3 regions of the Pseudocolwellia antarctica genome follow, and region 2 is predicted to be linked to each of the others. Evidence: predicted binding sites of a transcription regulator. Region 2 holds the regulator's gene; each other region holds the start of a gene.
What was found. The regulator sigma-54, encoded in region 2, starts transcription at its own class of promoters, with help from an activator protein. The targets are predictions, from matches to a motif close to GTTGGCACGNNNNTNGNNT.
Positions count from the first base shown of each region.

Region 1: a site for sigma-54 is predicted at 5,542-5,560, ahead of ACPUVN_RS14430 (NarK family nitrate/nitrite MFS transporter). Genes of this name have one in related genera too.
Region 3: a site for sigma-54 is predicted at 5,537-5,555, ahead of ACPUVN_RS12755 (PEP-CTERM sorting domain-containing protein). Genes of this name have one in related genera too.

Region 1 covers NZ_CP187926.1:3,325,888-3,333,833, forward strand. Annotated here, with positions in the region: gene mpl (UDP-N-acetylmuramate:L-alanyl-gamma-D-glutamyl-meso-diaminopimelate ligase) at 1-1,184, opposite strand, end outside; gene ACPUVN_RS14410 (YcbX family protein) at 1,408-2,598, shown strand; gene ACPUVN_RS14415 (5-oxoprolinase subunit PxpA) at 2,609-3,382, shown strand; gene pxpB (5-oxoprolinase subunit PxpB) at 3,376-4,224, shown strand; gene ACPUVN_RS14425 (biotin-dependent carboxyltransferase family protein) at 4,224-5,393, shown strand; gene ACPUVN_RS14430 (NarK family nitrate/nitrite MFS transporter) at 5,614-7,083, shown strand; gene ACPUVN_RS14435 (protein kinase domain-containing protein) at 7,073-7,946, shown strand, end outside.
Region 2 covers NZ_CP187926.1:4,259,293-4,267,238, forward strand. Annotated here, with positions in the region: gene yjgA (ribosome biogenesis factor YjgA) at 1-291, opposite strand, end outside; gene pmbA (metalloprotease PmbA) at 417-1,772, shown strand; gene mgtE (magnesium transporter) at 1,902-3,260, opposite strand; gene ACPUVN_RS18455 (HPr family phosphocarrier protein) at 3,513-3,788, opposite strand; gene rapZ (RNase adapter RapZ) at 3,807-4,661, opposite strand; gene ptsN (PTS IIA-like nitrogen regulatory protein PtsN) at 4,681-5,133, opposite strand; gene hpf (ribosome hibernation promoting factor) at 5,167-5,454, opposite strand; gene ACPUVN_RS18475 (RNA polymerase factor sigma-54) at 5,488-6,999, opposite strand; gene lptB (LPS export ABC transporter ATP-binding protein) at 7,054-7,785, opposite strand; gene lptA (lipopolysaccharide transport periplasmic protein LptA) at 7,789-7,946, opposite strand, start outside.
Region 3 covers NZ_CP187926.1:2,950,635-2,958,580, reverse strand. Annotated here, with positions in the region: gene lptG (LPS export ABC transporter permease LptG) at 1-617, shown strand, start outside; gene ACPUVN_RS12780 (RDD family protein) at 653-1,156, opposite strand; partial or broken gene ACPUVN_RS12775 (NAD-dependent succinate-semialdehyde dehydrogenase) at 1,367-2,838, shown strand; tRNA gene ACPUVN_RS12770 (tRNA-Leu) at 3,336-3,420, shown strand; gene ACPUVN_RS12765 (peptidylprolyl isomerase) at 3,572-3,850, shown strand; gene ACPUVN_RS12760 (glycoside hydrolase family 26 protein) at 4,226-5,305, shown strand; gene ACPUVN_RS12755 (PEP-CTERM sorting domain-containing protein) at 5,629-6,210, shown strand; gene ACPUVN_RS12750 (Ig-like domain-containing protein) at 6,491-7,946, shown strand, end outside.

The DNA.
Region 1 (7,946 bases), 930 kb from region 2:
ACACCGTCACCTTGGTAGATATAAATTAGATCAGCATGATCAAGTGAAGCGGCTAACGTATCTTTATGAACGCCTGACTTCATAGTATTTGAACGAGGTTCAAGTACTGCAATAATACGTTCTTTACCTACATGATGACGCACACCCGTTAAGGTTTTATTAATTGCCGTTGGATGGTGAGCAAAATCATCAAATACACGAATGCCATTTACCGTGCCGCGTAATTCTAAACGGCGCTTAGTGTTTATAAATTCACTTAGGGCTTCTATCCCTACTTCGCTTGGTACGCCTGCATGTCGTGCTGCAGCAATCGCCATTAAGCCATTATCGATATTAAAGTCGCCGATTAAGTTCCACTTTACAGTACCTTGAATGTCACCTTTGAAACTAACAACAAATTCGCTGCCGTCTGCTTTAAGTTTTTCAGCAAACCAACCTTTATCACGATTAAGCTCGTCAACACTTTGTTGAGTAGGTGTCCAACAGCCTTTTTCAATAGTTTCAGTAATCGCTTGTTCGTTTTGTGGATATAGTACTAACCCATTACTCGGTACCATTCGAATAAGATGATGAAATTGTTTTTGGATATCACTTAAATCATCAAAAATATCAGCATGATCAAATTCTAAATTATTGATCACTAACGTACGTGGACGGTAATGAACAAACTTAGAACGTTTATCAAAAAAGGCGGTGTCGTATTCGTCAGCTTCAATCACAAAAAAAGGAGCTTCACCTAATCTAGCTGAGCTCTCAAAGTTTTGTGGAACGCCACCAATTAAATAACCTGGTGCCATGTTAGCGTATTCTAAAATCCAGGTGATCATACTGCTGGTAGTGGTTTTTCCATGAGTTCCTGAAACGGCTAGCACCCAACGGTCTTTTAATACATTTTCAAGCAACCACTGAGGTCCAGAAGTGTAAGCAATATTTCGGTCTAATACATACTCAACCATAGGATTACCGCGCGACATCGCATTACCAACAATCACTAAATCAGGTTCATCTTTTAAATGCTCGGTTAAATAACCTTGTTTTAACTCTATGCCTAACTCTTCGAGCTGAGTGCTCATCGGAGGATATACGTTAGCATCGCAACCTGAAACTCGATGTCCTAACTGTTTTGCTATGGCGGCTATTCCGCCCATAAATGTGCCACAAATACCTAAAATATGAATATGCATACGTTTACCAAAAAATGAGAAATAAGAACCTTGTAATATGCTAGTAATATACCTTAGTCACAGTAGGTAAAACCAGCCACACACAGATTTAATTGCCCTTAATTGACGTTAACATCATTTATCTAGGCTCAGTAATTGAATCACAAGTAAATTCGGCTTACATTAACGCGGTAAAATTAAATAACCCCAGTGCACTATCATTTAAGGTTAAAAAGGAAATAACGTGGCGAATATAGCATTACAGTCAATCTCGGTTTACCCAATAAAATCATCATCAGGTATTCACCTTTCAAATAGTTGGGTAGAAGAACTTGGGCTGTCTTTTGATCGACGCTTTATTGTCGCAAACGATAAAGGCGAAATGTTTACAGCTCGCACTGAACCACGCTTATGTTTAATTCAGGCAAATTTAACCTCTACAGGTATAAACATCACCGCGCCAGGCATGCCTATTTTATCGATAGAATATGCTAAGTTTTCTTCTGAATATCAAAATGTAACGGTTTGGGCAAGCGATATAAATGCTCAAATAGGCGCTGAACATTACAATCAATGGTTTAGCCGTTATTTAGAGCAGCCTTGTCAGCTATTATTTTTTGGTGAAAACTCAGAGCGCTTTGTTAAAAATAAGAATAGCCAAGTCGGTTTTGCTGACGGTTACCCGATTTTACTTATTTCTCAACAATCTTTAGCTCAGCTCAATCAAAGATTAGGCACTGATAATATGGTTACCATGGATCAGTTTAGACCTAACTTAGTGATAGATGGCTGCGATGGTTTTGATGAAGATACATGGAAACACATTCGTATTGGTGAAGTAGAATTTGAAGTTACCTCACCTTGCTCACGTTGTATCTTCACAACAATTAACCCTAAAACAGCTGAAAGTAATAGTCAGCAAGAACCATTAACAACATTGAAAACCTTCAGACAAATTGAAAGTGGTGATGTTATGTTTGGTCAAAACTTGGTACCACTCAACCAAGGACAAATTAAACTAGGCGATAAAGTTGAAGTTATCGAAACCAAACAAGCACCGACTTTTGTGATTAAAGAAATTAAAGAAATTAAAGAAATTAAAGAAATTAAAGAAATTAAAGAAAACACTAACCAAGGCTCAGCATCAATGAAAGTAAATAAAAAGCCTAAAATAAACTTTAGCTCATGGAATAAAGAAGTAGTTGGCAACAACAAGGCGACAATTTTAGATCAAGGTGAAGATGCAGGCTTAATTTTGCCTTATTCATGTCGTGGCGGAATGTGTGGACGCTGTAAAATAAAACTAGAAAGTGGTGATGTGGAACAACTAGCCACAGATGGTTTGTCTGCTGAAGATATAGAAAATGGTTACGTTTTAGCTTGTAGCGCTATTCCAAAATCTGACATTGTGCTGAGTAAGGCACCAAGAAACTAAAGGATAAACCATGAAGTTAAACTGCGATTTAGGTGAAAAAGTACATGATAACGATGCGTTGATCATGCCCTTTATTCACATGGCAAATATCGCGTGTGGCTTTCATGCTTCCGACCCATTAACCATGGATAACACAGTTAAGTTAGCACTTACCAACAAGGTAATTATTGGTGCGCATCCTAGTTATAACGATAAAGATAACTTTGGGCGTATTAGTGTTAGTTATTCAGCTGCAGAACTTATCGCGATAATTCAATACCAAACAGGTGCGATGCAAGCGATATGCGACAGCAACAATGCGACTTTGAGTTATGTGAAACCACATGGCGCTTTGTATAACGACATGATGAAAAACGCTGAAATATTCGAACAAGTTTGCCAAGCAATTTCAGCGTTAAAACATCCACTGCCATTACTTATTCAAGCCTTACCTGAAACCGATAATATCTTTATTCAGTTAAAAGCCATTGCAGCTAAATATCATATATCTTTGTTATTTGAAGCCTTTGCCGACAGAGAATATACCGACCAAGGCTTGCTTGTTTCTCGCCAAGAAAGCAATGCGGTTATACACGATATAGACAAAATCATAAGTCGATGTGAACAATTGATCCGCCATAATAAATTCATCAGTGTTAACGGAAAACCTTTAACTCTAAAAGTAGATACTCTATGTGTTCACGGCGATAATCCTGAGGCAATAGCAGTCGTTAAACAACTACATCAATTACTCAACGCTGAATGTTCAAATAATACAAACAACATAGCGCCAAGCTCATGTTAAAAGCATCTGATAAAACAGAGGATAAGCCTTTAATTACCCTTTCATACATTAGTGAAAATGCCGTATTACTTGAATGGCCTGAGAAAATTTGTGCTGAGCAACATCAACATATTATGTTTTGCCAGCAACAAGCGGCAGCTTTTCTTAAAGAAATAATGATTGATTCCATAGCGAGTTACGCCAGCCTGATTATTTATTATAAGTTTGAAAAAATACAACACGACACCTTAAACACATTCTTGCTTGAGCTGATCCAAAGACCTATCCACAACAACAACCAAACAAGCGCTTCAGATAGCTCCAAACATATTGTTCCAGTAGAAAACTCAATCATAGAAATACCCGTTTATTATGATGAAGAAGCAGGCTGGGATATTCAAACGGTTGCTCAACAAACTCAATTAAGTATTGATGAAGTTATCCAGTTGCATAGTCAAACCACTTATCGAGCTTACGCTTTAGGCTTTACTCCTGGCTTTTGTTATTTAGGTAAATTACCTGCGCAATTACAACTTCCGAGAAAGTCATCTCCGCGCCTTAGTGTGCCTAAAGGTGCTGTTGCCATTGCAGAGCAACAAACCGCTATTTACCCTAATACCAGCCCTGGTGGTTGGCATATAATTGGGCAAACGCCTTTAGATATGTATCATGTTAATTTAGACGTTACTTCTGATAAAAATATTGAGAATTCCAAAGAAAATACATTCGATAAAGAAAATAACAACTCTCAAGACTCACAATTCAAAAGCACGATTCAAGTAGGACAATCAGTAAGATTCATTTCTATTACTCGTACAGAGTTTTTGTCTTTAGGTGGTGAATTTATTAAGGAAACACGCTAATGACTAATAAGCTAAAAAACCACTTAACCGTTATCAAGCAAAATGGCTTTTGCAGTGTTCAAGATCTTGGTCGGATGTCGAGTCAACATTTAGGTTTTAGTGCAGGTGGTGCGGCAGATGAATATGCATTTTTGTATGCTAATTATTTATTATGTTTAGCTCAGAATCTTTCACAATCAGATGCACATATTCATTCGGTAAATCATTCACCAGATAACCAGTTACTCAATCACCACCTTAGTCTGGCTCAATTAGAAATAACCTTAGGGCAAATAACATTTAAAGCAGAGCAAAGTTGTACTATAGCTATAACAGGTGCAGATTGCTCGGTATGTATAAACGATAAACCAGTAAATAACTGGCAAGTTCATCATTTAAACACCCATGATATTGTGAGTTTCAACCAACCTAAACTAGGCTTACATAGTTACTTAGCAGTTGTAGGTGGCATTCAAAATAAACCCTGGCTGGGCAGTCGTTCACAAACCTCAACTGAAAAACACTTAGGCTTTAATACAGCGCCAGCAGACATAATATCAACTGACTATCATATTCCTTTAGCTGAGCACTGTAGTCTAAGCTCTGAAAAGATGAAGTCTCACAACTTTTCTTCTAGTAATTTTGATCTGGAGCAAGCATCTAAAATCGCATTTCAGCAAAAGCAATTAACGCCTAGCCAATTCTATAACGAGTTAAGCATGCCGTTAACGCTACGCTTTATTCCTCAAACGCTATGGCATTCTCTTAGTGAAAAGCAGCAAACAGCTTTTTGTGAACATCAATTTACGATTAGTGCAGACAGCAATCGCATGGGCTACCGATTATCTGAAATGCCTAACGACAGCATAAAACCAGAGTTAGAGCCAAACCTAAGCTCAAATACAAGCTCAAATCTAAACCTCAGTTCAAACACGAACAAAAAATCTAACCTGTCTAAACCCGTTACTTTTGGCACTATTCAACTACCTAGCAACAACCAACCTATTGTTCTAATGAAAGAAAGACAAACCATAGGTGGTTACCCTGTTTTAGGTGCAGTAATACAAACCGACTTATTTAAACTCAGTCAGTTACGCCCAGGAAATAAAGTACAATTTTCACCGACTACTCTTAACTTTGCACAACAGCAACTCAGCGCTTTTCATCAAAAATTTCATTTCTCTAATTAATTCAAATACATTTCTTATCTGCATTTTATTACGCACTGTAACCGTGCAACATAGCAAGATCAGTGCACAATAACGTAATCAAATATTAATAAAAACAACAAACTAAAAATAACCACCTGATATATATAAATAAAATATATTTTCTGGCTATGGCACTAGCCTTGCTTTCTCCTAACCATAGATTTTTAAATTTCAATTTGAAATAACACGGTGAAAACTTATGAGCGGACAAGCAGGCATCAATATATTGTCATTTACAGGCAAAATGAAAGTACTCCATTTAAGCTGGATGGCTTTTTTCATCACCTTTATGGTTTGGTTTAACTTTGCTCCATTAATCTCCGTGATTGGCGATAGCTTAGGCTTAACAGGTAGTGAGCTTAAAACTCTTATGCTACTTAACGTAGCCCTTACTATTCCAGCCCGTGTCATTATTGGTATGCTTACCGATAAATACGGACCTCGCTTAGTTTACGCCCTGCTATTAGCCATATGTAGTATCCCGTGTTTTATGTTCGCTTTTGCTGACACCTTTGAACAAGCCGCTATTGCGCGCTTTTTATTAGGCTTTATTGGTGCTGGTTTTGTTATCGGTATTCGTATGGTTTCGGAATGGTTTCCTGCTAACGAATTAGGTACTGCTGAAGGTATTTACGGTGGTTGGGGTAACTTTGGTTCAGCTGCTGCAGCTATGACTTTACCTACTATCGCTTTAATGTTTGGTGGTGAAGATGGCTGGAGATACTCTGTAGCGTTAACGGGTTTGTTAAGCTTAGTGTTTAGTTTGATTTGGTACGCAAACGTTACCGATACACCTAAAGGTTCAACCTACTTTAAACCGAAACAAACAGGTGCAATGGAAGTAACCAGTGTTCCTGACTTCTACTTATTATTAATAATGAAAATCCCTATGTACGGTGCTTTAGCATTACTTGCATGGAAACTTTCACCGTCTGGCGTTTCATTACTTACAGAAAGCACAACGTTAATCGCTTACTTATCACTCGTTGTTTTATTTTTACTTGAAGTAAAACAAACTTTTAAAGTGAATGGTCACTTATTTAAAAATGAAGTACCTGAATCTCATCGTTATAAATTCAAACAAGTTGCGGTTTTAAACATACTTTATTTTGCAACGTTTGGTTCTGAGTTAGCTGTTATTTCAATGTTACCTTTATTCTTTGCTGAAACCTTCGAATTAGATATGGTTTACGCGGCAATGTTAGCATCGACTTACGCCTTTATGAACTTAATGTCGCGTCCTGGTGGCGGTTGGTTAAGTGATAAGTTTGGTCGTAAGAAAACCTTACTTATTTTAACAGCAGGTTTAGCGGTAGGTTATTTTGCTATGTCGTTAATTGATAGTTCATGGCCTTTAGTTATTGCTGTAATTACGGCAATGGCTTGTTCTTTCTTCGTACAAGCGGGTGAAGGTGCAGTATTTGCTGCAGTTCCATTAATTAAGCGTCGTTTAACAGGACAAATTGCAGGTATGACAGGTGCTTACGGTAACGTAGGTGCCGTGGTTTATTTAACTGTATTGTCAGTGGTAGACTATTCAACATTCTTTCTTGTTATTGCGGCGACGGCAGTTGTTGGCTTTGTTGCATTGTTATTTATGCAAGAGCCAAAAGGAACAATTACCGAAGTACGTGAAGACGGTAGCATTGAGCTAATAAATGTCTCATAACACTTCAGTTAACGCTGAAAAAAGTACAGAAAAAACATCGGCTGTAAACCAAAACACACCTGACAAATTAGATGTGTGTTTTGGTGGCTACAGCACAGCAGGTAAAAAAGCAGAAAACCAAGATGCATTTGCAGCCCTTGTTCCTAAAGCCACCGAAATAATATCTAAAGGTGTCGTTGCCACACTAGCTGATGGTGTTTCAAGCGCAAGCCGAGCTGCTGATGCAGCTCAAATTTCTGTTACTCAATTTATTAACGACTATTATGCCACCTCTGACACTTGGTCTACCCAAAAGTCAGCTTCAAAAGTTCTTACCAGTTTAAACCAATGGCTATCTTCTCAAACCGATTCAGCCAACGGTGAATCATTACAATGGCTAACCACCTTCACTTCATTAATCGTCAAATCTTCTACGGGTTATGTTTTTCATGTGGGTGATACACGTTTAAGTGTCTATCGTGAAAATGACATTGAAATCATTACTCGTGATCATAATCGAAGAAGTGGTACTAACAGCAAAGATGTTATTTTAACGCGAGCTTTGGGTGCTGATCCGCGACTAAAAGTAGATGTGCATCAAATAGATGTTAAAGCTGGCGATATTTATGTATTAACTTGTGATGGCGTACACGACTTTTTATCAGCAACGGCAATAAAATCTAGATTACATGACTTACCAGAAAACCCGAGCAATGAAGATTTAGAAAAAGCCAGTAAATCCATCGTCGACTTTGCTTTAGAAATGGGCAGTGACGACAATGTTAGTTGCTTGCTTATGTATATTGGCAGTACGCCGAATCGTGAGTTAATTGAAATAGAAAGAGACTTACTGAGTAAAACCATACCTCCAGCACTTGAAGTAG
Region 2 (7,946 bases):
GTTCGCCATAACATCTAACGCTTGATATATTGGCTCAAGATCAGTTTCAGAGAGTATTTTGGCTATATGACGAATATGCCTACGCAATGCCTCATGTTTATTCAGAATTTTGTCAGCCAAAACCATGGCGTCTTTTAACTCATCTGTTAAAGGAAGACGACTACGTTGATGTTTAGACATTTCTACAATTTTTTGTCCAAAATCTTGTAATCTGTGCATTTCACGTTTTATTTCAGATTTACTTTTTAAATCTTCATCTAATTCGTCGATATCGTTAGCAGACTGGGGCATAATGTTTAGTAATATAATTGAAATTACCAATAGTATACTACACCTCTGCAATCCAAAAATAGTAGATAGTCTTATTTGTTAGTATTTCATCAATCATTAAATGCATTAGAGACATAAATTCCATCATGACAGAATCAAACGGCATTATTAATCAACTTGAACAAGTAAAAAATCGCGTAGCTAAAGTTCTTGAATTAGCAGAGACCTTAGGTGTTGATTCTGCAGAAGTCGCGATGAGCAGACAGCAAGGTTTAAGTGTTGGCACACGTATGGGCGAAGTTGAAACGGTTGAATTTACCAATGATGGCGCTTTAGGACTTACTGTTTACATAGAGGGTCGTAAAGGTAGTGCATCCACTGCTGACCTTTCAGAAGGCGCATTACAACAAGCAGTACAAGCGGCTGTAAATATAGCTAAATATACTTCAGTAGATGATTGTTCTGGTTTAGCTGATAAATCGCTACTTGCAATGGAGCCGGAAGATTTAGATTTATATCATCATAAAGCCATTAATACTGATGAAGCGATAGAAATTGCTAAAGCGTGTGAAGAAAGTGCATTAGCTTACGATAAACGCATTACTAATTCAGATGGCGCAAGTTTAGATACGTTTGAAGGCTTTAAGGTTTATGGTAATACTCATGGACAGCTTGTTGGATATCCAAGTAGTCGACATAGTTTAAGTTGTGTAATGATCGCTGGTGAAGGTGATGATATGCAACGTGATTATGCTTATACCGTTAGTCGAAAGTTCGATTTATTAGATGCGCCAGCACTTGTTGGTGTTGAAGCGGCAAAAGAAACTTTATCACGATTAAATCCACAAAAATTACCTACGGGTAAAGTTCCTGTAATGTTTAGAGCGGATATTGCTAATACTATCTTCGGACATTTTATTGCAGCGATCAGTGGTGGTAATTTATATAGAAAATCATCTTTCTTATTAGATTCTATTGGAAAGTCAGTTTTTCCTGACTTTTTAAATATTAGTGAGCGTCCTCATATCAAAGGTGCACTAGCGAGTAGCACATTTGACAGTGAAGGCGTAAAAACACTTGATAGAGAAATTATTACAGCAGGTTGTTTAGAAACTTACTTATTAACTAGCTACTCAGCAAGAAAGTTAGGCTTACAAACTACAGGTCATGCGGGTGGTATTCATAACTGGATATTAAATGCAGAAGGTGAAGGTCGAGGCGGTAACTTTGATAATATGCTTAAGAAACTAGGCACTGGTTTTCTAGTAACTGAGTTAATGGGGCAAGGCGTTAACGTTGTAAATGGCGATTATTCTCGTGGTGCAGCAGGCTTTTGGGTTGAGAACGGTGAAATTGCATTCCCTGTTGCAGAAGTAACGATTGCAGGTAACTTACAAGAGATGTTTAAAGGTTTAGTTGCTGTAGGTGACGATGTGGATATGCGCGGCAGCATTAGAACGGGCTCGTTACTTATGAATGAAATGCAGGTTGCTGGTAACTAAACTATTTAGGATTTGAGTTTAGACTTGAACTTTGATTTAGCAGGAGCTTAACTTAAGTTCATTATAAGTTAGAAATAGACTAAAAAATAAAGCGTGCTCACTATTAAGTGAGCACGCTTTTTTTTCTGGCTAAGTCAGTAGTAGGGTCGCTGTTCCTAAAAAGGCAAATATACCTACAACATCTGTTACTGTGGTTAATATAACACTGCCAGCTAATGCGGGGTCTATGTTCATACGTTTCAGTAACAAAGGCACTGATACCCCAGCGAGACCTGCTGCAGTCATATTCATTAACATCGCAAAAGCTATAACTAAGCCTAGCATGAAGTCTTGCTTCCAAACGGCAACTACTGTTGCAATTAATACAGCCCAAATAATACCATTGAGAAAGCCGACAGCGAGTTCTTTAAGTAATAAGGTTTTAGAGTTACTGTCACCAACATGACCTAACGCCATACCACGAATAACAAGTGTTAAGGTTTGATTACCCGCTACACCACCCATACTAGGTACAAGGGAGTTCAATACAGCTAAAATAGCTAATTGGGCAAGTATTCCTTCAAACATACTGGTAACGGCTACCGCGAGTAATGCGGTGATTAAGTTAACACCTAGCCAGATAGAGCGTTGTTGTGTACTTTTTAAAACAGGAGCGAAAGTATCGGCTTCATCATCTAAACCCGCCATACTCATCATAGAATGTTCTGCTTCTTCACGAATTATATCAATAACATCATCTATGGTTATACGACCTAATAGATGACCTTTTTTATCGATAACGGGTGCAGAAAACCAATCATATCTTTCAAATAATTGTGCAACTTCAGTTTCTCGCATTGTAACGTTTACCGCTTCAATCTCGTCGTTAACTAAAGTTAATATAATAACATCAGGCTTTGCGGTAATGATCACAGATAATGAAACTGAACCTATGAATTTGTTATGTCGATCAACCACATAAAATGAATCGGTGGATTCAGGTAATTTACCTTTTAAACGTAAGTATCTTAATACTACATCGACTGAAACATCTGGGCGGATAGTGATGGTATCTGTGTTCATGATACCGCCAGCTGTGTCTTCTTCATAAGACAGGGCTTTTTCAACTCGACTTCTATCTTGCGAGTCCATCGAGCTTAGTACATTTTGATAAGCACTATCTGGTAGTGTTCTTAATACTTCAGCAACATCATCTACATCCATGCCTTCTGCAAGAGCAGCAAGCTTCTCAGGACGCATACTTTTAAGTATGCCTTTACGTACTTCTTCGTTTAGTTCTTCAAGTACATCACCATGATTATCGTTATCGATAAGTTGCCATAAAATAGCACGAGTTTTTGGTGGTGATGATTCTAGAATAAGGGCTAGATCATAGGCTGGCATCTTCTGTAGCAGTTTTCGAACATGCACAAACATACCACTGCTGAGAGCGGCATTAACTTCGAGGAGTCTTTGTTGGTTATATTCTTGTTCTGCTATTTCTGCCATAAACCCTTCATGTACGAATTAGGTGGGTATGCTCAGCCCGTAATTTGAGTTCAGTTGAAGTAAAGTCTGCGATTATCAATTTTGAACTATTTATATGAAATTAATATTAAATAGTACGTGTTATTTGTATCGGATATGACTGTATTAGGGGCTACTGATAATAAATATTCTATCCTAACTCAATTGTTTTATCAGCTTTTTTCTTTATGTTGGTATGATTGAATTTGGCGCTAGGTGTATAAATAATAAGTATTATTCTTCTTCATCAAACTTGTCTGAGAATAACTGACAAATACTATCAATAGCGGCTTTAGCATCAACACCTTCAGTGACTACGGTAACGCTTTTTCCTTGGCTACCTGCAAGCAACATTAATCCCATAATACTACTGGCATCAGCAGAGTTATCGTTTAACGAAACAGTAACTGATGCATCGAACTTTTGACATAGTTGAGCAAGCTTTGTTGCTGCTCTTGCATGTAAACCAAGTTTGTTGCTGATAATAAGTGTTTTTTCGCATGTGATCATAATGTTGTTTTTCTTATTTTATGTACTTGATATGGTGATGTCTCGGTGACGAGATTGTACGTCTTCACGTTCTTTTCTTAAATTGTTAGCCAACAGTTCTGCAATATAAACTGAGCGATGTTTACCACCAGTACAGCCAATTGCTATGGTTACATAGCTGCGGTTATTACGCTCTAAATGAGGTAACCATGTCATCATAAAGCTATTAATTTGCCAAATAAACTTAGTAACGATAGGTTGGCTAGAAAGAAAGTCTTTAACTGGCTGATCTAATCCAGTATAAGTTTTTAGTTCTTTATCCCAAAAAGGATTAGGTAAGAACCGTGCATCAAATACATAGTCAGCATCTTGTGGTACGCCATGCTTAAAACCAAAAGATTCAAATACTACCACCATAGAACCTGACTTTTTACCGAGAATTCTTTCTCTGACTAAATCGGCAAGCTGATGAGGAGATAGTTGGCTAGTATTAATATAAAGCCCTGTACGTGTTGAAATAGGCTCGAGTAACTTCTTCTCTAATGCAATCGCTTGATCAAGCGCTATATTCTTTTTAATTAGCGGATGTAATCTTCTGGTTTCACTGAAGCGTCTTATAAGATCACTGTCGTCAGCATCCAGATATAAAATGTTTAAATCAACGGTATTCGGTAGGTAATCTAATATTTCGGAAACATCTTGAGGATTGTTAGGTAAATTACGAACATCAATACTTACCGCTACATTTTCGTAATCGTTGATCACGGTATGCACGAGTGCAGGCAATAAATTTACAGGGATATTATCAACACAATAGTAACCTAAATCTTCTAGTACTCTTAAGGCTACTGATTTTCCTGAACCTGAACGTCCACTTACGATAATTAACTTCATTGAGCTGTTCGATCCTTTTTTATGTGTTTTGTTGGATAAGCTTGAACAATTCTTCATTACTTTGACACTTTCTAACTTGCTTAGCTATTTGCTTATTGCCGAATAACTTAGCAATACTTTGTAAAGTCGTTAAGTGCTCTTTACAAGCATCTTCGGGAACAAATAGGGCAATAAAAATATCGACAGGTTTATTGTCTATCGCGTCAAAGTCAATAGGTGTTTCAGTAGTTACGACAACAGCAACCACAGACTTAGCATTTGCCAGTCGCCCATGAGGGATTGCAATGCCATTGCCAATTCCTGTAGAGCCTAGTTTTTCTCTAGACACTAAACTTTCTAATAACTCGTACGGACTATGCTCAGAAATTTTGTCGGAGGCTATGGTGCAAATTTGGTCTAAAATTCGTTTCTTGCTAGAACCAGAAATTGCACAACATGTGCAATCTGGTAATAAGATATCTTGCAAAGTCATAATTACTTCTAAAGCCTACTTTATTCTACTGAGTTAATGGGTTGCGGTTTTGCCTTTGTACTTCAAAATTTGACGATCTAACTTTTCAATTAAAGCATCGATTGAAGCGTACATATCTTGATTGTCTGCCGTTGCATGAACTTCTGTACCTTTTAAATGAACAGTTGCTTCAGCAATTTGGTTTATTTTCTCAACTGTTAATACTACATATACATTATTAATTTGATCAATATGTCGTTCTAGCCTTAAAAATTTCGTATTAACATATTCGCGTAAAGAGTTAGTGATATCTACATGGTGGCCTGTTAGGTTTATTTGCATAAGTTAACGTCCTCTTTTAGTCATATTGGAAAATTATATTAAGCTCTTACGTTGATTCGACGGCGGTATTGATAATGACTCTCTATATTTCGCGACAGTACGACGCGCGACTTTGATACCTTGCTCAGCAAGGATTTCTGCCATTTTGTTATCACTTAATGGTTTTGCTGGAATTTCTGCGGCAACAAGTTTCTTAATAAGCTCTCTTATTGCTGTAGAAGAACAGTCACCACCATTATCAGTGCTTACATGGCTTGAGAAAAAGTATTTAAGTTCAAAAATCCCTCTTGGGGTATGCATGTACTTTTGAGTAGTTACGCGAGAAATTGTTGATTCATGCATATCTACTGCTTCAGCAATGTCATTTAAAACCATAGGTCTCATGGATTCAGGACCATGTTCAAAAAAGCCCTGTTGACGCTGCACTATACAATTTGACACTTTTAATAATGTATCGTTCCTACTTTCTAAACTTTTAATAAACCATTTAGCTTCTTGCAAGTTAGAACGTATATATTGTGTATCGTTTGATGACTTCATTGAGCGGCTCATCGATGCATACTGTTGATTTACAGAAAGCTTAGGTGCTGTGTCTGGGTTTAATTCTACTACCCAGCGACCATTTTTCTTTTCAACGGAAACATCAGGGATCACGTATTGTTCATCACTTTTAACAACACTGTCGCCAGGACGAGGATCTAATGATTGAATTAAGCGTAATACTTCGCGTAGTTGATCTTCTTTTAAACGCGTTTTACGCATTAATTGACGGTAATCTCTATTACCTAATAAATCTATATGCTCTTTTACAACTTGTTTACTTTCTTTAAGCCAAGGTGTAGCGGTATCAAATTGATTAAGTTGTATCAGTAAACAATCAGCAACAGAACGTGCACCTACACCTACAGGATCAAAAACATTAATACGTTTTAGTACGGCTTGAACTTCGTCTAATTCAAGATCTTCAATACCAACACAATCGAGAATGTCTTCACAAGAAACCGTTAGGTATCCTGACTCATCAATAGCTTCAATAATGGCTATGGCGATGGTTTTATCGGTATCACTAAAAGGAGTTAGTTCCATTTGCCACAAAAGATGATCTTGTAGAGAATCTTTGGTTTCACCTTGATAGGTATAATCTTCAGAAGGAGAGCTAATACTACCTGTATTAGAAATACCTGCGCTGTAGCTTTCATCCCATGTGGTATCTATATTAAGTTCTTCGGGGATGTCGGTATTGCTCATCGCTTCAGTCGTTGATATTTCATCAATAGAGGGAGTAGAGTCTTCTGAACCGTCAGTGCTGCCTTTATCTGTATCCGCTTTTGCGTTTGCAGAGAATGCATCTTCTAAATTATTAACGGAACTATCCTGAGAGTTAGGGGAACTCTCATCAACTTCAAGCAACGGGTTATTCTCCAAAGCTTCTTGAATTTCCTGTTGTAAATCTAACGTTGATAGTTGCAGCAACTTTATTGCTTGTTGCAACTGAGGTGTCATCGTTAGATGTTGTCCTATACGGAGTTGTAAAGAAGGGCGCATCTACGTATTATTTATCCTATTAATCATATAAACATTATTGATACTTATTGATAACTATAGCGTAAATTGTTCGCCAAGGTATACATCTCTTACATGTTGATTTGAAAGTATCTCATCAGCATTACCTTCTGCGATTAATTCACCATGACTTACAATATAGGCATGTTCACATACATCAAGTGTTTCACGAACATTATGGTCTGTTATGAGTATGCCGATGCCTCGTTCTTTTAAGTGTAGAATAATCTTTTTAATATCACCTACAGAGATAGGGTCGACACCCGCAAAAGGTTCATCTAATAATATAAACTTAGGGTCTGCGGCTAATGCTCGTGCAATTTCTACTCTGCGACGCTCACCACCCGATAAACTCATACCTAAATTGTCTTTTATGTGGCCTATATTAAACTCTTCTAGTAAGTGCTCTAACTTTGCTTCGCGTTCAACTTGGTTTAAAGCTTTTTGCGTTTGTAAAATGGCCATGATGTTGTCATAAACGCTAAGTTTTCTGAAAATTGAAGCTTCTTGAGGAAGGTAACCAATACCTTTTCTAGCACGTTCATGCATAGGTAATAAGGTGACATCTTCATCATTAAGAACAATAGAGCCTTCATCGTTAGGTACAAGACCTACAATCATGTAAAAAGAGGTTGTTTTACCTGCGCCATTTGGGCCGAGTAAGCCAACAATTTGACCCGCGTTAACGGTTAAGCCAACATTTTTTACAACTTTACGGCTTTTGTATGATTTAGCCAAACCTTTTGCAATTAGAGTAGAGGTAGCCATGCTTTATTGAATATCCTCAACGAGTGGTTTGTCTGTGTTTATTTTGGTTTTAGTTTTTGGCTGAATAACTGTTTTCACTTTGTCATTCTCATTACTTTCAGCATTCACATATTCTGTTTCTGCGTTATAAGTAATTTTGCTACCACTTACTTCACTACCGT
Region 3 (7,946 bases), 1.3 Mb from region 2:
TCTGGGCAAAAGATGGCGATTACTTTGTTCACATTGGTGAAATAAAAGAGCATGGCGAATTAAGTAATATTCAAATATATAAATTTAATGAACAGTTAAAGCTATCCAGCTGGATTGCTGCTGAAAGTGCTCATTACAAAACAGAAAATTGGGTATTAACGGGGGTTGTTGAAACCTTTGTAACCGATGAAAATATCACTTCAGAAACTTTAGCCGTTAAGCCTTGGCGCTCATCATTAACACCAGACAAGTTAGGTGTTATAACGCCTGAGTCATTGTCGATAAGCGGTTTGTCTGACTACCTTCAATACTTAGAAGATAATGAACAAGATACCAGCCGTTACCAATTAGCCTTTTGGCGTAAAATAGTTCAGCCGATAACGGTTGCTGTTATGTTGTTAGTGGCGCTGTCGTTTATTTTTGGCCCGTTGCGCTCAGTATCAATGGGCGCAAGAATTATGATGGGTGTTGCTACAGGTATATTGTTTTACATTAGTAATGAAGTGATGGGCTCTATGAGCTTGGTTTATCAATTGCCACCTTTATTTGGGGCCGTTATGCCAAGCATCATATTCGTGAGTGTCGCGCTGTACCTGATGCAGCGAAAACCAAGTTAGGTCTTAGATATGCACGAAGTTACTCGCTAGTAGAGCTATCTGTTTTTAGCTCTACTTACTTCAATCGGTAATACAACCACTTCAGTTTGTGTCAATCTATCTTGCAAGCTTAGCTTGTTTTTTCTATCAAATATTACTGCGAAATTACCAAAACCTATCAAAGTAGGAAGTAATCTTTTTAGCCCTGTTTTTTTAGATATTAAGCTGCCATCTAAATTTTGAACACGTAAACGCCATGCTTTCATTCCAATAGTTTGACCACTTCTATTCCAAAACCAGACAAAGAAAAAAGCTACCCAGAAGAAGTTCCAACTATAAATTAATCCGCTGTATAAAACTGAGTTTTGTTGCACTTCAATTAAATGCTCATATTCACCCATATCTATAAAGCCTAAATTGTTAAACAGCATGAATATACAGAATGAGATCAGTCCTGCTACCATGTAAACAGCTACTGAGGTGAGGAAGTCGTACATCCAACAGGCCATGCGGCGTCTAAAGCCTGCGCGTGGGAAATCGTTATAATTTATAGAAGTCATGAGAATACCTTTGAATAATTTGAGTAGTCTATCAAAGAGCGCTGTTAAATCGCATTATTTTACATAATAATTATTAATAAAAGTAAAATAAGGCTGTTTAACCTAACGGAATAATTTAAATCTGCAGTAAGGTATTATGATAATGTGAAGATTCAGTATTGAATTTCACCATCTAACTTAAACTTATATCAGTTAATAACGGACACATTCATGAAAGAGCAAAAATCATTAGGTTTACAAGATAATACTTTAGTAAAAAACTCGTCTTATATTAATGGTGGCTGGCACAGAAGTGAAACACAGTTCGCAGTAATTAATCCTGCTAACAATGAATTAGTAGCAAATGTAAATAATGCAGGTGTAATAGAAACTGAGCTAGCAGTAAAAGCCGCTAAAAGTGCCTTAAAAATGTGGTCGTCTAAGTCAGCCAATGAACGTTCTATTTTATTACGTAATTGGTTTAATTTAATGATACAACATCAGACGACCTCGGAAAAATATTAACGTTAGAGCAGGGCAAGCCTCTTGCTGAAGCAAAAGGTGAAATTGGCTACGGTGCTTCATTTATTGAATGGGTTGCTGAAGAAGGTAAGCGTGTTTATGGTGATACTATTCCTGGTCCATCAGGTGATAAGCGTATTGTTGTAATCAAACAACCTGTAGGTGTAGTCGCTTCAATCACTCCATGGAATTTTCCTAATGCTATGATCGCAAGAAAAGCCGCTGCAGCCTTAGCTGCAGGTTGTACTTTTGTGGTTCGTCCTGCAACGCAAACACCTTTGTCGGCATTAGCAATGGCTGAATTGGCTGAAAGGGCGGGTATTCCTGCTGGCGTATTTAATGTTGTTGTTGGAGAAGACGCTCGCGGTATGGGAGAAGTATTAACTCAACATCCTGATGTAGCTAAATTTACTTTTACGGGTTCAACACAAGTAGGCAAAGCTCTGATAAGTCAATGTGCAACTACCGTGAAAAAAGTATCCATGGAGCTAGGTGGTAACGCGCCTTTTATTGTTTTTGATGATGCAGACATTGATGCCGCAGTTCAAGGTGCTCTGGTATCAAAGTACCGTAATGCAGGCCAAACTTGCGTGTGTACAAATAGAATTTTTGTTCAAAAATCGGTGCTTGAACAGTTTACTGATAAATTCTCAGTGGCTGTTGCTGCTTTATCTGTAGGTAATGGTTTAGCTGATGGTGTGACTGTAGGACCTATGATATCGAGTGATGCCGTGGACGGTGTTGATAAACTTGTTAATGACTCTGTCGCTGCTGGCGCCAAACTTATACTTGGCGGTAAAAGAGGTGCCTCGGGTGAAAGCTTCTATCAACCTACAATTTTAACAAATGTTACTAATGAGATGCCTGTTGCTAGCAATGAAATATTTGGTCCTATTTCACCTATTATAAGCTTTGAAACAGAAGCTGAAGTTATCGCTATGGCTAATGATACTGAATATGGTTTAGCAGCTTATTTCTATTCAAGAGATATTGGTCGTATTTGGCGTGTATCTGAAGAGTTGGAATTTGGTATGATTGGCATTAATGAAGGATTAATCTCCAATGTGGCAGCACCTTTTGGTGGCGTAAAACAATCAGGAAGTGGTCGAGAAGGATCTAAATACGGGTTAGACGATTATTTAGAAATTAAATATTTATGTATGGGCGGCTTAGATAAATAATTGAAGTGTTGTGAAGTTATAGTAAAGCTGTAACTGGAAAGTGATTTTAGTAAATACGATAGTTATTTTAATCTCTTAATCTTACGTCAGTATGCTTATGGGCTAATGAATTATATAAGGAATTAGTACTTTCAATATTTATTATGTTGTCATAATCTCTGATGAAATAGCTTAACTATCGTCATTTAAAATGAATGAAACTTAAACTTAAACCTGAATAATTGTGATGTTTGAAATAAGACCTAATTTATATTGCACTGTGGACTTCCTAAATGTGAACGATCGAGCAAGCCATCATTTTTCGAGTAACAGCCTTATACGGTCAAATAAACAACATCTAAACTCATTGTTTTGTAAAAACTATTGCTAACACCTGAGTATTTCGTATAATGCCGCTCTCTGAAACGTTTGAATGAATATTTCAGAGTAGTTTATAAAGCTATTGGTTTTTATATAAAGCTTATTGCTTTGTAAACTAACGTTTACTTCCTCTTATTGCCGGTGTGGTGGAATTGGTAGACACGACGGATTCAAAATCCGTTGCCTTCGGGCGTGACGGTTCAAGTCCGTCTTCCGGTACCATATTGAAAGCCCTGATTCTAAAGAGTCAGGGCTTTTTTATGTTAAAAAATAAGATTTAAATAAATGGCTTATGAGTCGATATAGGATCTATTGAGGTTCAATGTTTTTCCTGTTTAGATTTAGTTATCTATTGGTATTAGAAAGGTTTTTTATGGCAGCTACAGCTTACGCACTCCACATATTAGTTAAACACAAAGAAATTGCAGAAGACATTCTCAAGCAATTAGGGAAGGGAGCTAAGTTTCAGACGTTAGCTAAAAAGTATTCGTCATGTCCTACTGGTAAAAAGGGCGGTGACTTAGGTGAGTTTAAACGCGGCACTATGGTTCCGCAATTTGATAAAATTGCATTTAACGGTGCAATATTGGAACCACACCTGGTTAAAACTAAATTTGGTTGGCATGTAATAAAGGTGCTTTATAGGACTTAATTTGTAACTGTTTTGAAATTAATGTTCTTTTCAAAACCCCTGTCGTAAGACGTGTTGGTTCGAGTCCGAGAGCTGGTACCATATTGAAAGCCTTGATTTGAAAGAGTAGGGGCTTTTTTATATCAAAAATATTAGAATTATAAATAAGTAAGGTTAAGTGAAATTCTATTGTCCCCTTTGTCAATTCAATGATTTACCTGTCAGCAGGGTAGTTTTAAATTAAATGCTTTGCTTCTTAATTACTCGCTATATGCACTACATGTTTAATTCATCAATATTTATTTTAAATAATTTGTTTATTTATGAATCTTATGGTCATAATGACATTAAATGATTTATTATTAAATAAAACAAACTTTAAAAAGAGGTAAATAGATGAAACATCTTTATTTCATATTATTGGTATTAGTAACTGTAGCTTGTTCTAACAACCTAAGTAATGTCAGTAGCAATAAATTAGATAATCTACAGCAAGTTAATATTGTGGCTAAAAGTGATTATAAACAGAGATTAAATTTCGGTGCTAAATTAGAACCTGAGTTTGGGATTATACATGGGGCAGGGCAGGATATAGACAGTTATAACCGTTATAGTGATTTAATGCCTAATAATAGTAAGCCTTTGATGTATATGACGTATGTTTCACTCACACAATCTACTGATGAAGTTATTAATTGGCATAAAAAAGTTAAAGCTGAAATTACTGCGATGAAAGACACCAATGTTGTTCTTCAAATTGGTGTAAATTTAACATCTGGTAAGGATAATGGTTCAGGCGAAGCAGAACGTTTATCTCAAGGTGAATTTGATGAACAAATAAAACATTTTATAAATGCTTTAGCAGATCTAAATACTCCAACATATTTACGAATTGGATATGAATTCGAAGGTAAGTGGAATAACTATACACCAGAAGGCTTTATTGGAGCCTTTAGGTTAATCACTGAAAAAGTTCGTTCAAGCAAGATTAAAAATATAGCAACAGTTTGGTGCAGCGCAGGTGGATCTGCTGGGTTTATTTCGAAAGAAGCATTGATGAACTATTATCCTGGAGATGATGTAGTTGATTGGTGGGGAGTTGATATCTTTTCACCACAAGAAATAACTAACCCTTGGCTTGGTGAGTTTTATCGAGATGCACAGAAGCATGGAAAGCCGGTTATGATTGGTGAAACAACTCCACGCTATGTTGGTGTTGATGATGGAATTAAAAGCTGGATGGATTGGTATCAACCTTTCTTTGACATGATTAAAGAATATCCTCAAATTAAAGCAATAAGCTATATAAATTGGGATTGGAATTTTTGGTCTAATGAATTAGGCTTTTCATGGCATAATTGGAAAGATGCAAGATTAGAAAAAAATAGTGTGGTTAGTGATAAGTATATTCAAGAGATCGCTGATCCTGTTTGGTTACACGCAGATGACTTTAGATTTGTACCATTAGAAAATTAATTATCGAAATTAGTATAAATATTTGAGCTTAAATTGTTTAGTTATCTCAATAATGAAAAGTAATTATTTTAGTTTTTATCTATTGGCAGTACAATAAGATATAGATAATAAGTGATTAATACTTTTGAATTTACATATTTTAAGTTTTATTTATTGTCAGTATTTTTGACAATGCATTTATTTTATTTTTATAGTTTATTTTATGATTTTGATATATATAAGTATTTATTTATTGGAACAATTTTTGCATTGAAATGTCACTTGTAAGTATTTTCAATTGTTCAATAATAAAATTCCTGTAATTAGGAAATCTGAGAGGTTGTATGAACATTAAATTTTTAAATATCGTATTCGCTAGTTTTGTATTGTTTTCTTCTAGTATGGCTAATGCAGGTATATTAAATGTAAACGATATCGTTAGTGATGCATCAGGCGTGGAATGGTTCTATATTGGTGAATATGATATGGCATCAGGCCCAAGTTACCTCGATGGTAATGGTGATGGTACAACAGGAGATGCAGCAAAAATTTATTCAGGTATCACTGCAGCTGAAGCCATTTTTGGTGAGTTATCTTTTAGTGACTTGTACGCAATCAGTACAGTAGAAGATGTTGTAGAGCATGAAGCTTGGTACGATAGAATTCATAACAGTTATGTTCAATTAGATGAAAGTCTTATAATTGATAATAACCTTGATGGTTTCTATAATGGTTCTGATGGCACTCTTGATACTAGAGGAGATGCATCTGCTTGGGTTCAAGATCGTGCATTACCAGGATCTGGAAGCGAGAATAAAATTAACTATGTTTTTAGTAGTTCAGCTGTGAGCGTACCAGAACCTTCTTCATTAGCTATTTTCTCATTAGCGTTATTAGCTTTTGGTAGACGTTACTTTAAGAAGTAACCATTTATACCCTTTAGTTTTTATTTAGAATGGCGATATAGAAATATATCGCCATTTTTTATTGTGTAAATATAATTCTGCTATAATGAATTATTTATTGTTAAACCAGTCATTAATGTTACAAAATAAATATTAAATTTCTAACTTGCTTAGAATATAATCAAGATGACAATTGTTTTTTATTATTTGTATAACAAACCTCTAGCCGTGATCCAAAATGTTTACTTCCATATGTTAAAAATAGTAAAAAATTAAAATAATTATTAGGAGTGTTAAGTAAATGCAACAATTTATAGCCCCAAAGAATGCTGATGTTATTGATGTTAAAGGGGTCATCCATACGGACTTGGATAAAAATACACTTCTGAGTACAGGCGATAAAGTGCAACAAGGGATGCTACTTATATTACCTAAAGAGAGTGCAATAACTCTTGTTTATGAAGATGGTAGTGAAGAAGTTGTATCAGGTAACTCAATAACAGATGAAAGTGTTGATATACAAATTGCAGACGAAACTATTGCCTTAGAACCCACCGACGATCTACTTGATGATATTAATGCTATTCAAGACTTAATCGAATCAGGTGATGATGTTGAACTTCCTGATACTGCAGCAGGTGGTGTTTTAAATAACGCAGGTACTAGTTTTGTAACATTAGACCGAGATGCTGAAGAACTTCTAGCACAAGCTCGATATGATACGACTGAACCCGCAAATACAGCTGCTATTATTTTAAATAATGACCCAGACCCATTAAATGAAGCATCAGATTTAACGTTTACTCAAAACGATCAAATTACTATAGATGAAGATCAAGTGGCTCAAGGTAATGTACTTGATAATGACATTGATGCTAACGATGATTTAACTGTCCAGTCTTTCACCATATCAGGTGACGCAACTGATTACCTCAGTGGTCAAACAGCTGAAGTAGAAGGCGGAAGCTTAACCATAAACTCAGACGGAAGCTTTATTTTTACCCCTCTAAGTAATTGGAATGGCGAACTTCCTTTAATAACATATACAACTAATACTGACGCTACAGGAACCTTATCAATTACGGTTACCCCAGTAAGTGATCTTATAGATGATGGTGAAACCCTATCAGTTAATGAAGATACACCGACTTCAGGTAACGTATTAGATAACGCTTCAAGTCCAGACGGACCTATAACCATCACCAGTGTTGTGATCGGTGGTGTTGAAGTGGGTGTTGACGCAACCACTCAGCTTGATGAAGGTGCGTTTACACTTAACGAAGATGGCAGTTACACCTTCGTACCCGCCGATAATTTCAACGGTGACTTACCCGAAATCAGTTACACAGTGACGGATGCTGCGGGCGATACACAAACCTCGACGCTAGCAATAAGCGTAACGCCAGAGTCAGATCTAACCGACGATGGTGAAACGATTTCAGTACAAGAAGATACACCCACTTCAGGTAACGTATTAGATAACGCTTCAAGTCCAGACGGACCATTAACCATCACCAGTGTTGTGATCGGTGGTGTTGAAGTGGCTGTTGGCGCAACAACTCAGCTTGATGAAGGTGCGTTTACACTTAACGAAGATGGCAGTTACACATTCGTACCCGCCGATAATTTTAACGGTGACTTACCAGAAATCAGTTACACAGTAACGGATGGGGCGGGCGATACACAAACCTCTACTCTTGCTATCAGCGTAACACCCGTGTCAGATCTTACCGACGATGGTGAAACGATTTCAATAC